Regions from separate parts of the Streptomyces sp. NPDC002574 genome, predicted to be linked through region 2. Evidence: riboswitches for the same ligand, from Rfam matches in the RefSeq annotation. Region 2 holds a riboswitch; each other region holds the start of a gene.

Region 1 (3,926 bases), on a different contig from region 2:
CCCGGCGGCGAACTGAGGCACGACCGGTGAAGAGGGCCCGCGGAACCGTCCGCGGGCCCTCCCGCGTTTCCGCGGCCCGGCCGGGGCGGCCGGGAGGGACGCGGTGCGCGCCCTCCCGGCCGTCCCCGCGTTCAGGACGAGGAGAGTTCCGAGCGCACCGTACGGGCCGCCGCGACCAGGTTCTCCAGGGAGGCGCGCGTCTCGGCCCAGCCGCGCGTCTTCAGGCCGCAGTCGGGGTTGACCCACAACCGCTCGGCGGGGATGGCCTCGAGCCCCCTCCTCAGCAGGGCGGCCGCCTCGTCCACGCCGGGCACGCGCGGCGAGTGGATGTCGTAGACACCGGGCCCGGCCTCGCGCGGGTAGCCGTGCGAGGCGAGCTCGCGGGCGACCTGCATGTGGGACCGGGCGGCCTCCAGGCTGATGACGTCGGCGTCGAGGTCGTCGATCGCCGACACGATGTCACCGAACTCGGCATAGCACATGTGGGTGTGGATCTGGGTGTCGGGACGTACGCCACCAGTGGTCAGCCGGAACGCCTCGGTGGCCCACGCCAGGTACGCGGCGCGGTCGGCGGACCGGAGCGGCAGCGTCTCTCGCAGAGCGGGCTCGTCGACCTGGATCACCGAGGTCCCGGCCGCCTCCAGGTCGTCGACCTCGTCGCGCAGCGCCAGGGCGACCTGGCGGGCCGTGTCACCGAGGGGCTGGTCGTCGCGGACGAAGGACCAGGCGAGCATGGTGACCGGGCCGGTGAGCATGCCCTTGACCGGGCGGTCGGTGAGCGACCGCGCGTAGGTCGTCCACCGCACGGCCATGGGCTCCGGACGGGAGACGTCCCCGGCGAGGATCGGCGGGCGGACGTAGCGGGTGCCGTAGGACTGCACCCAGCCGTGCTGGGTGGCGAGGTAGCCGGTGAGCTGCTCGGCGAAGTACTGGACCATGTCGTTGCGTTCGGACTCGCCGTGCACGAGGACGTCGAGCCCCGTCTTCTCCTGGAAGGCGATGACCTCGGCGATCTCGGTCTTGATGCGCTCCTCGTACGCCGCCTCGCCGATCCGGCCGGCCCTCAGATCGGCCCGTGCCGTGCGGAGTTCCGCGGTCTGCGGGAAGGACCCGATGGTGGTGGTCGGCAGCAGCGGCAGGCCGAGGTGGGCGCGCTGGGCGGCCGCCCGCTCGGTGTACGGCTGGGAGCGGCGGGCGTCGGCGACGCCGACCGCCGCGGCCCGGGCCCGTACGGCGGGGTCGTGGGTGATGGGCGACGAAGCGCGGGATGCCAGGGCGGCGCGGTTGGCGGCGAGTTCCCCGGCGATGGCGTCGGTGCCCTGCCCCAGCCCCTTGGCGAGGGCCACGACCTCGGCCGTCTTCTGCCGCGCGAAGGCCAGCCAGCGCAGGATCTGCGGCTCGATGTCGCGCTCGGCCGCGGCGTCCAGCGGGACGTGGAGCAGCGAGCACGACGCGGCCACGTCGACCCGGTCCGCCAGCCCCAGCAGCGTGCCGAGGGTGGCGAGGGACTTCTCCAGGTCGTCGACCCAGATGTTGCGTCCGTTCACGACACCGGCCACCAGGCGCTTGCCGGGCAGTCCGCCGACCGCGGCGAGCCCTTCCAGGTTGGCGGCGGCCGTCTCGGTGAAATCGAGCGCGAGTCCCTCCACGGGTGCCTTGGCGAGCACCGGCAGCGCCTCGCCGAGCCGGTCGAAGTACGAGGCCACGAGGAGCTTCGGCCGGTCCTCCAGGGCGCCGAGGCGCCCGTAGGCGCGCTCCGCGGCGCCGAGTTCGAAGGCGGTGCGGTCCTGCACGAGGGCCGGCTCGTCGAGCTGGACCCAGCCGGCGCCCGCCGCGCGCAGGTCGGCGAGGAGCTCCGCGTACACCGGCAGCAGCCGCTCGAGGAGGGAGATCGGCTCGAAGTCCGCGGGCGCGTCCGGCGCGGGCTTGGCGAGCAGGAGGTAGGTCACCGGGCCGACGAGGACCGGCCGGGGGGTGAGCCCGAGGGCGAGCGCCTCCTTGACCTCCGCGACCTGCTTCGACGAGTCGGCGGTGAACACGGTGTCCGGGCCGAGCTCGGGAACGAGGTAGTGGTAGTTGGTGTCGAACCACTTGGTCATCTCGAGCGGCGCGGTGTCCCGGGTGCCGCGCGCCATCGCGAAGTAGCCGTCGAGCGCGTCCGCCGACACGGCCTCACGGTGCCGTGCGGGGACGGCGCCGACCATCACCGTGGTGTCCAGGACGTGGTCGTAGTACGAGAAGTCGCCGGTGGGCACCTCGTGGACGCCGGCTTGGGCGAGCTGCTGCCAGTTCGCGCGGCGCAGTTCGGCCGCGGTGTCCCGGAGGGCGTCGGCGGTGATGCGGCCCTTCCAGTACCCCTCGACGGCCTTCTTCAGTTCCCGGCCACCGCCCTGGCGGGGGTAGCCGTACACGGTGGCCCGTGCTGCCGCGGCTGCGGACGTCGTTGTCACGGATATCTCCTTCGCGAGATGACTCCCTGAGGTCCCGGGGACGGGGTGGGGGCGCGAAGGGAATACACACCGGTGAAAGCAGCACGCGCGGCGAGGCGCGTTCGTCCACCGGATATGTACGCCGACCCGCCCTCGAGGTCACCGGGATGTCCGCGCGCGTTCGGACGTGCGCGGGCAACGGGCAGGTCTTCGGACTCGCGGGCACGCCTGCCGGGGCAGACACCTACTGGCCGTCGCTTCCCAGACCCGGACGGGCCCAGTGCGTATGACGGCGGTCGTTCCCACTCACCGCTGCGGGGCAGTCCCGGACTCCCACCGGGTTCCCTCTTACGACGCATCCCGCCTGGCGGACGGGGCGAACCAGCTGCGCGTGCCAGCCTACGGGTCCTCACGTCCTCATGGGCGGCGGCGCTCACATTCCGGAACGGTGCGTCGGGGCGTGCGCGCCGCGCCAGGAGGCACCGTCGCGCTCCACGGCGCGGAGCAGGCGGCCGCCCGGGCTCGCGCCCCCTCAAGAGGACTCTTCAGCAGGGTCACTGGTGAACCGGGTGACGCCTGCGCAACACCCGTTCTGCCAGCAGGACATTGACGACAGCGGCGCACATCAGCGCCACCACGTTCAGCGTCGCACTGCCCGTGCTCAGCCAGGCGGCCTCCTCGCCGTCCGGCGCGGCGACGGGGAACCAGATCCCACCGACCGCCGAGATCAGCGCGTAACCCCCGTACATCACCGGCAGCGCGACGGCACCCGAGGGCAGGGTCAGCGCCACCGCCACCAGGTAGTAGGCCGCTTGCTCGTGGGCCGCCCCCGCAATGGCGAGGCCACCGATCAGCACCACGTACGCCGCTGCCGCGAATCTCCCGACCATGCGCTTCATCGTCCGCCCCCACCGTCTGCGCCTCTGCCCCGCACCATGGTAGAGCGGGCACGGCGCTTCCGGTCGTGCCGTCGCATCGCATCACGCCTCGACCGCCGGGTCCCGCCGCCCTCTCGGCACGGCGCCGGAATCCGGGAGGGGACGGAAAGGATCCGTCCGCCTCCTCGCACACGGGCCAGGGCCGGCCGTCGCGCCATGGGCCCGCAGGGAAGGACGAACAGCCAGTGGGCAACCACGACCTCCCCCGGGGCAGCGCACGGTCCAGGGCTGGCCCGTCCCGCACTACGGCCCCGTCCCCAGGTTCCGGCCCGAGCGCTGGAACCTGAAGGTCTTCGGCGCCACCGCCGGCGGCGAGGTGCGCACTCTGGACTTCGAGGAGTTCACCACCCTCCCCCGCACCTCGGTCACGGCCGATCTGCACTGCGCGTCGGGAACCACCTCCACCGGCCACGAATGGTTCGGAGTGGCCGCCGGCACGCTGCTGGAGCTGGCGCCATCGGCGCGGGACGCCACGCATGTCATGGCGTGGGCGGAGTACGGCTACAGCGCCAACCTCCGGCTCGCGGACTTCACCTCCGCCCGGACCGTCCTGGCCACG
Region 2 (3,926 bases):
GTGCAGCTCGACTCGGGCCAGGGGCACGGCACGGAGCTGACGGCCCTGCCCTGGGTGCACCACCGGGTCCGCCGCTGGGAGCCCGAACCGTTCCGCTGGATCGGCGTGCACGGCCTCTACGCGGCCTACCGCGCCGCCGACCGCCGCGAACAGTCCGGCCGCAGCGCCGAGACGGACTCCCTGGCCCGGGCGGCCGACCGGATCTCGGGGCGCCACTGACGGCTCCCTCGCCGGGGTCCGGTCGGGCCCCGGCGAGGTGAGAAGCGTCTCCCCTGCGGGGCTCCCGCGGACGCGGGCACGGCCCGCGGAGGCCGTGGCCCCGGGCAGCGCACAGGACCCCCGGAGCCCCAGCACTCCATGGATCCCCACCGTTCACTTTCCGTTCACTCAGACTCCGTACGGTCGCCACCGCCGCTGTCGGATCGAACGAATGCCTGGGTACATGGAACACATCACGCTCCTGATCGGAATCGTGATTATCACCGCGCTCGTGTTCGACTTCACGAACGGTTTCCACGACACCGCCAACGCGATGGCCACCACCATCTCCACCGGCGCACTGGGCCCCCGGACAGCGGTGGCGATGTCCGCCGTGCTGAACCTCGTCGGAGCGTTCCTCTCGGTGGAGGTCGCCAGGACGATCTCCGGGGGGATCCTCGACGAGACCGCCGGGATCAGGCCCGAGGTCATCTTCGCCGGGCTGGTCGGCGCCATCGTCTGGAACCTGCTGACCTGGCTGGCGGGGCTCCCCTCCAGTTCCTCGCACGCCCTGTTCGGCGGGCTGATCGGCGCCTCCGTCGCGTCCGCCGGGTTCGGGGCGGTCAACGGCGACGCGGTCGTCATGAAGGTCCTCGTCCCGGCCGTCTGCGCCCCGGTCGTCGCCGGGGTCGCCTCGCTGCTGGCGACCCGCCTGACCTACCGCATCAGCCGCGGCAGCGACCCGGCCGCGACCGCCAAGGGCTACCGGGCCGGCCAGATCGCCTCGGCGGGCCTGGTCTCCCTCGCGCACGGCACGAACGACGCGCAGAAGACGATGGGCGTCATCACGCTCGCCCTCATCGCCGGCGACGTCGTCGCCCCCGACTCCGACCCGCCGCTGTGGGTCATCGTCTCGGCGGGCCTGGCCATCGCGCTGGGCACGTTCATCGGCGGCTGGCGGATCATCCGCACCATGGGCAAGGGCATCACCGACATCCAGCCGCCGCAGGGCTTCGCCGCCCAGACCGGCGCCGCGGCCGTCATCCTGGCCTCCTCGCACCTCGGCTTCTCGCTGTCCACCACGCAGGTCTGCTCCGGTTCCGTCATGGGCGCCGGTGTGGGCCGCAAGGGCGGTGTCGTCCGCTGGAGCACCGCGGGCCGCATGGCCGCCGCCTGGGCGCTGACCCTGCCCGCCGCCGGCCTGGTCGCGGCGGGCGCCGCGCTCCTGGCCGACCAGGGCGATGCCGGCGTCACCGCGGTCGCCGTGCTGGCGCTCGCCGTGTGCGCCGCGATCTGGGTGGCCGCGCGCCGCAGGCCGGTCGACCACACCAACGTCAACGACGACCGCACGGACGCCGGGGAGCCGGGCATCGTCACCGCGGCCGTCGCCGCCGTGACGCCGCCGCCCGCGGGCCCCCTCGGCCCCGTGACCCCGCCCGCCGACGCCGACCCCGCCAAGGCCACCGCCTGACGGCGGGCACCCGCCCCACCGGTCCCGGAAGGACACAGCAGCATGCACATCGACTGGGCTGCCCTCGGCTCCGTCTTCGGCGTCAGCCTCGCCGCCACCGTCGGCCTCGTGGGCCTCTTCACCCTCGGCATCGTCGGCCTGTCCCGGCCGTCCGCTACCGGCGCCGGCCAGGGCGCCGTGGTGCGCACGGGCGCGTACGCGTGCTTCGCGCTGTGCGCGGCGGCCGTGGCGTACGGGATCTTCCTCATCGTCGCCTGACACCGCGCGACGCGGCGCGAACTCGGCCCCGGCTCCCGGCCCTTCCGGTTGTGAGCTGGGGTTTCCGCGATTCCGGGCCGCTACGGGGTGAGTTGACGGGCCGGATCGGCGCGTGGTGGTATCGGAACCGCCACACGGCGGCAGGAGAGGAAGTCCGGTGCGAATCCGGCGCGGTCCCGCCACTGTCACCGGGGAGCGCGCCTCCACCAGCGGCCACGGCCCGTACCACGGGCTGGAAGGCCGGGGGTGCCGCCGATCCGGGAGCCAGGAGACTCTCACCGCCGGTCACGTCGAGCCAGGGCGCGGACCCTGAGTGAGGACACCAGCGATGGGCGGCAGCCGCCGTACACCCGACGCCGGCCCTGCCGGGCCGTCGGTCTTCGCCGCCGGGGCGGTCCTCGGCTGGCTGGCCGATCTCGCACTCGCCGACCCACGACGCGGACATCCCGTCGCCGGTTTCGGGCGCGCGGCAGGCGCATTGGAGCGCGCGCTGTGGCACGACCACCGCGGACGGGGCGCCCTGTACACCGCGTTGTGCGCCGGGGGCGCCGCAGCGGCCGCAGCGGGGACCGCACGCGCCGTACGCCGTTCACCCGCCGTGTCCGTGGCCCTGACCGCGGCCGCGACGTGGGCGGTGCTCGGCGGTACGTCACTGGCGCGCGAGGCACGGACGATCGGCGCCGCTCTGTCCGCCGGGGACACCGCGGCGGCCAGGGCCCGGCTGCCCCACCTCTGCGGGCGGGACCCGCAGGCCCTGGACGAGCGGCAGTTGGCCCGGGCGGTCGTCGAGTCGGTCGCCGAGAACACCTCCGACGCCGTCGTGGGCGCCCTGGTGTGGGGCGCGCTGGGCGGCGTGCCGGGGCTGGTGGGCTTCCGCGCGATCAACACCCTGGACGCGATGGTCGGTCACAAGTCGCCGCGCTTCCGCCGGTTCGGCTGGGCATCGGCCCGGCTGGACGACGTCGCCGGCTTCCCCGGCGCCCGGCTGACGGCCGCGCTCACCGTGCTGGCGGGCCCCGACCGGCGGGGCGCCTGGCGCGCCTGGCGCGCGGACGGCGGCCGGCACCCCAGCCCGAACGCCGGTCCCGTGGAGGCCTCGTTCGCCGGGGCGCTCGGCGTACGGCTCGGGGGGACGCTTGCGTACGGGGGCCGGATCGAGCACCGGCCGGTGCTCGGCGCCGGCAACCGGGCGGTGGAGGTGGCGGACATCGAGCGCGCGGTGCGGTTGTCGCGGCGCGTGAGCCTGCTGGCCCTGGCGGTAACGGTCGGCTGCCGGCCGGCCTGGCGCCGGCTCGCCCGGAGGGGGAACGCATGAGCGGCGGCGCGCTGTTGGTCGCGGGCACCACCTCGGACGCCGGCAAGAGCGTCGTCACCGCAGGCATCTGCCGCTGGCTGGCCCGGCAGGGTGTGTCCGTCGCCCCGTTCAAGGCGCAGAACATGTCGCTGAACTCCTACGTCACGCGCGAGGGCGCCGAGATCGGCCGCGCGCAGGCCATGCAGGCGCAGGCCGCGCGCGTGGAGCCGTCCGCGCTGATGAACCCCGTGCTGCTCAAACCGGGCGGCGACCGCACGAGCCAGGTCGTCCTGATGGGCCGCCCGGTGGGCGAGATGAGCGCGCGCGGCTACCACAACGGGCGCCGCCCGGAACTGCTGGAGACCGTCACCGCCTGCCTGGAGGAGCTGCGCTCCCGGCACGACGCGGTCATCTGCGAGGGCGCGGGCAGCCCGGCCGAGATCAACCTGCGGCACGGCGACATCGTCAACATGGGCCTGGCCAGGGCCGCGCGACTGCCGGTGGTCGTCGTCGGCGACATCGACCGGGGCGGGGTCTTCGCGTCCTTCTTCGGCACGACCGCGCTGCTGAGCCGCGAGGACCAGGAGCTGGTCTGCGGCTACCTCGTCAACAAGTTCCGCGGCGACGTCTCGTTGCTGGAACCCGGGCTGGAGATGCTGCGCGGGCTGACCGGACGCCGCTTCTACGGTGTCCTGCCGTATCAGC
Region 3 (3,926 bases), on a different contig from region 2:
TGGACGTACGCGCCGAGAACGCGCGACCCGGTCACCGCGACTGGGAGCTGCGGACCCGCGGTGACGACCGTGCGATCGAGGGGTTCGCCGACCGGGTCAGCGTCCTGCCCGGCGAGGAGTTCCGGCTGCTGGTGTCCACCACGGGCCGGACCTACCGCGCCGAGGCGTTCCGCATGGGCTGGTACGGGGGCGCGCACGCCCGCCGGGTCTGGGCGTCCGGCGACCTGCCGGGGCGGGAGCAGCCGGTCCCCGGACCGCAGGGGGCCACCCGCACGGTGTCGGCGGCACGGTGGGACCCGGGGGTCCGGGTCCCCACCCGGGGCTGGCCCGAGGGCGCCTACCTGGTCCGGCTCACCGCCGGGGGCTCCGGGGCGCAGCGCTACGTCCCCGTCACCGTGCGGTCGCGGACGGCGGCCGGGCGCGTGGTCCTGGTCAACGCGGTCGCGACCTGGCAGGCGTACAACACCTGGGGCGGCCGCAGCCTCTACCACGGCCCCGGCGGCGAGGCGGACTACGCGGGCCGCTCGCTGGCCGTCAGCTGCGACCGCCCCTACGACCGCGACGGCGCGCCGCTGTTCCTGACGTACGAGCAGCCCGCTGTCGCGCTCGCCGAGAGCCTCGGGCTGCCGCTCGCCTACGCCACCGGCATGGACCTGGACCGCGATCCGGAACTGCTCGCGGGGGCACGCGCGGTGGTGTCCCTCGGCCACGACGAGTACTGGACGCCCGCCATGCGCGGCCGGGTCACGGCGGCCCGCGACAGCGGGACCAACGTGGCGTTCCTCGGCGCCAACGCCTGCTTCCGGCGCATCCGCCTGGAACCCACCGCCCACGGCGAACGGCGCCTGGTCGTCTGCTATAAGAGCGACTGGCCGCGCGACCCCCTCAACGGCAAGGACGACGCCGCCGTCACCACGGACTGGCGCGAGCCCCCGCACCCCCGTCCGGAGAACTCCCTCACCGGCACGCTCTACGAGTCCAACGGCACCAGCGCCGCGTACGCCGTCGCCGAACCGGGCCACTGGCTGCTGGAGGGGACCGGCGCCACGGGCGCCACCCGCTTCCCGCACCTCGTCGGCACGGAGTACGACCGCGTCACCGGCGCACCGCCCACCCCGCGTCCGATCGAGATCATCGCCCACTCGCCCCTGGTCTGCCGGGGCGTGCGCAGCTTCCAGGACACCGCCTACTACACGACCGCGGGCGGGGCTGGCGTGTTCAACGCCGGCACGATGCGCTGGGTCGGCTCCCTGAAGGGGGACGGCGACCACGGCATGCCCCCGGCGGCCGCGGTCTTCACCCGGCGCGTCACCACGAACCTGCTGCGCGCCTTCGCCGAGGGCCCCGCCGGACGCCGCCACCCGGCCCGGGACAACCTCGACCGGTTCCGTCCGTACCCGGGCGACGCCGTGGCGGAGCGGCACGACCTGTGGTGAGCGCGGAGCCCACCGCCGGCCCGGCGACGGGGGCCCGGGCCGAAGGGCGTCCGGACCGTTGCTAGACGGCGTTCACCTCGTGCAGGCCGGACCGCTGGGCGCGGCGCCTGAGGGCCTGGGCGTGGCGGGTCCGCTCGTCGGGGGTGACCGGTACGAGTTCCGCCACCGGGCGGGGCCTGCCGTCCGCGTCGGTGGCGACGAACACCAGGCGTGCGACGACGATGTCGACGGCGGGGCCCGGGGTGTCCCAGCGTTCCGCGGTGACGCGGACGCCGACGTCCATGGAACTGCGGCCCGCGTACTCGACGCGGGCGTGGACGGTCAGCAGGTCCCCCGCGTGGGCGGGGTGGAGGAAGGTCATGCCGTCGACGGAGACGGTGACGGCGGGTCCGGCGGCGTGACGGGCCGCGGCCGCCGCGGCCGCGTCGTCGACGACCTTCATGACGACCCCGCCGTGGACGGTCCCGTAGAGATTGGTGTCGTGCTCGCTCATGATGTGCGCGAGCGTGACCTCCGAGTCGGACGGGGTCCTGGCGGGCTTCCGCACGGCGCTCATCCCCGCACCCGGCGGGCCTCGGCGCCGGGGCGCGCGGGGGTGGTGCCGGCTGCCCGGCGCGGCCGGGCGGCCGGAATCGTGCCGATGGGGGTCTGTGCCATGGAGCTGTCCTTCGCGCGTTCGCACGGACCCCGGGGCACGGGATGCACGACAGGCACACGAGGGCCGCCGCCGACCCGCCCACGAGGTCCCGGTGATGCCGTGACCCACCACGGGGCACGGGCAGTGGCAGGTCTTCGGACTCGCGGGCGCACCGGACGGCCGAACCGTCCGCCACCTACTGGCTGTCGCTTCCCGGACGCGTGCGCGTCCAGTGCTCATGACAGCGGTCGTTCCCGCTCACCGCTGCGGGGCAGTCCCGGATTCCCACCGGGTTCCCTCTTGCGACGCGCCCCGCCCGGCGGACGGGGGGCGAACCAGCTGCCCGGTCAGCCTACGTGATGCGCCGGACGGGGCGGCCACCGCCGCCGACCGGCCGCCGGGCCGGTACCGTACCGACTGGACGGTACCCCGCCTGATGGTCCACGACCCGACCGAGGAGCCCCGCATGCCGCGTGCGAAAGCCAACGGGATGGAGATCGAGTACGACACCTTCGGCAGCCCCGGGCATCCCGCCCTGCTGCTCGTCATGGGTCTGGGCGCGCAGATGACCACATGGCGGCCGGAGTTCTGCACCGCCCTGGCGGAGCAGGGCTTCTTCGTCGTCCGCTTCGACAACCGCGACAGCGGACTGTCGACCGGCCTCGACGGGCACGGCGTACCCGACATCGGCACGGTCCTGCGCGGCGACACCTCCGGCGTGCCCTATCTGCTCGCCGACATGGCACAGGACGCCGCCGACCTGCTCGGCGCCCTCGACATCCCGGCCGCCCACGTCGTCGGGGCCTCCATGGGCGGCATGATCGCCCAGCAGTTGGTGATCGACCACCCGGAGCGCGTGCTGTCGCTGTGCTCGATCATGTCCACCACGGGGGAGCGCTCCGTGGGCCGCGCCTCCGAGCGGGCCCGTGCCGTCATGCCCGGACCCGACGCCGCGTCCCTGGACCGCGACGGGGTCATCGCGGCCGGCGTCCGGCGCTCCGCGGTGATCGGCTCGCCGGGCTACCCCGTCGCGGAGGACACGCTCCGCGAGCGCGTCACCGCCGCCCTCGACCGCGCGCACCGCCCGGACGGCTACACCCGCCAGTACGCCGCCATCCTCGCCTCCCCCGACCGCACCGCCGGGCTCCGCTCGGTCACCGTCCCGACCCTGGTCGTGCACGGCGAGGACGACTGCCTGGTGGACCGCAGCGGGGGCGAGGCGACGGCCACCGCCGTCCCCGGCAGCGAACTCCTGCTCTTCCCCGGCATGGGCCACGACCTGCCCGAGGCGCTGTGGCCGTCGATCATCACCGCCATCGCGCGCAACGCCTCCCGGGCGGGGTGAGGCGCGGCCGCCCCGGGGTTCCGGCAAGGGGGTCCGGCAGTACCCCTTTGCCACCGGGGCGGGCGGGAGGCGCGGCGTAGCGTGGAGCCATGGACGACCAAGCGGACGCCCGCGGGGGCGAACTCGGCGAGTTCCTGCGTTCCCGCCGGGCGAAGATCTCCCCCGAACGGGCGGGCCTGACACCGGCACCCACCTCGCGTCGGGTGCCGGGACTGCGCCGCGAGGAAGTCGCCCAGCTGGCGGGGGTCAGCGTCGACTACTACGTACGCCTGGAGCGCGGCCGTGCCGTCAACGTCTCCGAGGGCGTGCTCGACGCGATCGCCCGCGCACTGCAGCTGACCGGCGACGAGCGCGGTCACCTGTTCCGGATCGCCAAGCCGGTGCGGAGCCGTCCGCGTCCCGTGCCGGCGCAGCGGGTGCGCCCGGGGCTGTACCGGATCCTCGACACGCTGACGGAGGTCCCCGCCCTGGTCGTGGGGCGCCGCACCGACGTCCTGGCCACCAACCG

The links. Region 2 has a riboswitch for cobalamin ahead of ACFYXS_RS22790 (cobalamin biosynthesis protein). Riboswitches for the same ligand answer to the same signal wherever they lie in the genome.
Region 1: linked by a shared signal. The riboswitch ahead of metE (5-methyltetrahydropteroyltriglutamate--homocysteine S-methyltransferase) and the one ahead of ACFYXS_RS22790 (cobalamin biosynthesis protein) in region 2 are both predicted to bind cobalamin.
Region 3: linked by a shared signal. The riboswitch ahead of ACFYXS_RS27350 (acyl-CoA thioesterase) and the one ahead of ACFYXS_RS22790 (cobalamin biosynthesis protein) in region 2 are both predicted to bind cobalamin.

The regions. Positions count from the first base shown of each region.
Region 1 is NZ_JBIARB010000017.1:161,385-165,310, reverse strand. Features, by position in the region: gene ACFYXS_RS34110 (CbtA family protein) at 1-16, shown strand, start outside; gene metE (5-methyltetrahydropteroyltriglutamate--homocysteine S-methyltransferase) at 132-2,450, opposite strand; cobalamin riboswitch at 2,634-2,780, opposite strand; gene ACFYXS_RS34100 (hypothetical protein) at 2,984-3,319, opposite strand; partial or broken gene ACFYXS_RS34095 (molybdopterin-dependent oxidoreductase) at 3,522-3,926, shown strand, end outside.
Region 2 is NZ_JBIARB010000009.1:54,796-58,721, forward strand. Features, by position in the region: gene ACFYXS_RS22775 (NAD(P)/FAD-dependent oxidoreductase) at 1-219, shown strand, start outside; gene ACFYXS_RS22780 (anion permease) at 443-1,669, shown strand; gene ACFYXS_RS22785 (hypothetical protein) at 1,712-1,927, shown strand; cobalamin riboswitch at 2,073-2,202, shown strand; gene ACFYXS_RS22790 (cobalamin biosynthesis protein) at 2,256-3,242, shown strand; gene ACFYXS_RS22795 (cobyric acid synthase) at 3,239-3,926, shown strand, end outside.
Region 3 is NZ_JBIARB010000011.1:246,178-250,103, forward strand. Features, by position in the region: gene ACFYXS_RS27345 (N,N-dimethylformamidase beta subunit family domain-containing protein) at 1-1,436, shown strand, start outside; gene ACFYXS_RS27350 (acyl-CoA thioesterase) at 1,498-1,992, opposite strand; cobalamin riboswitch at 2,223-2,375, opposite strand; gene ACFYXS_RS27355 (alpha/beta fold hydrolase) at 2,540-3,418, shown strand; gene ACFYXS_RS27360 (helix-turn-helix transcriptional regulator) at 3,508-3,926, shown strand, end outside.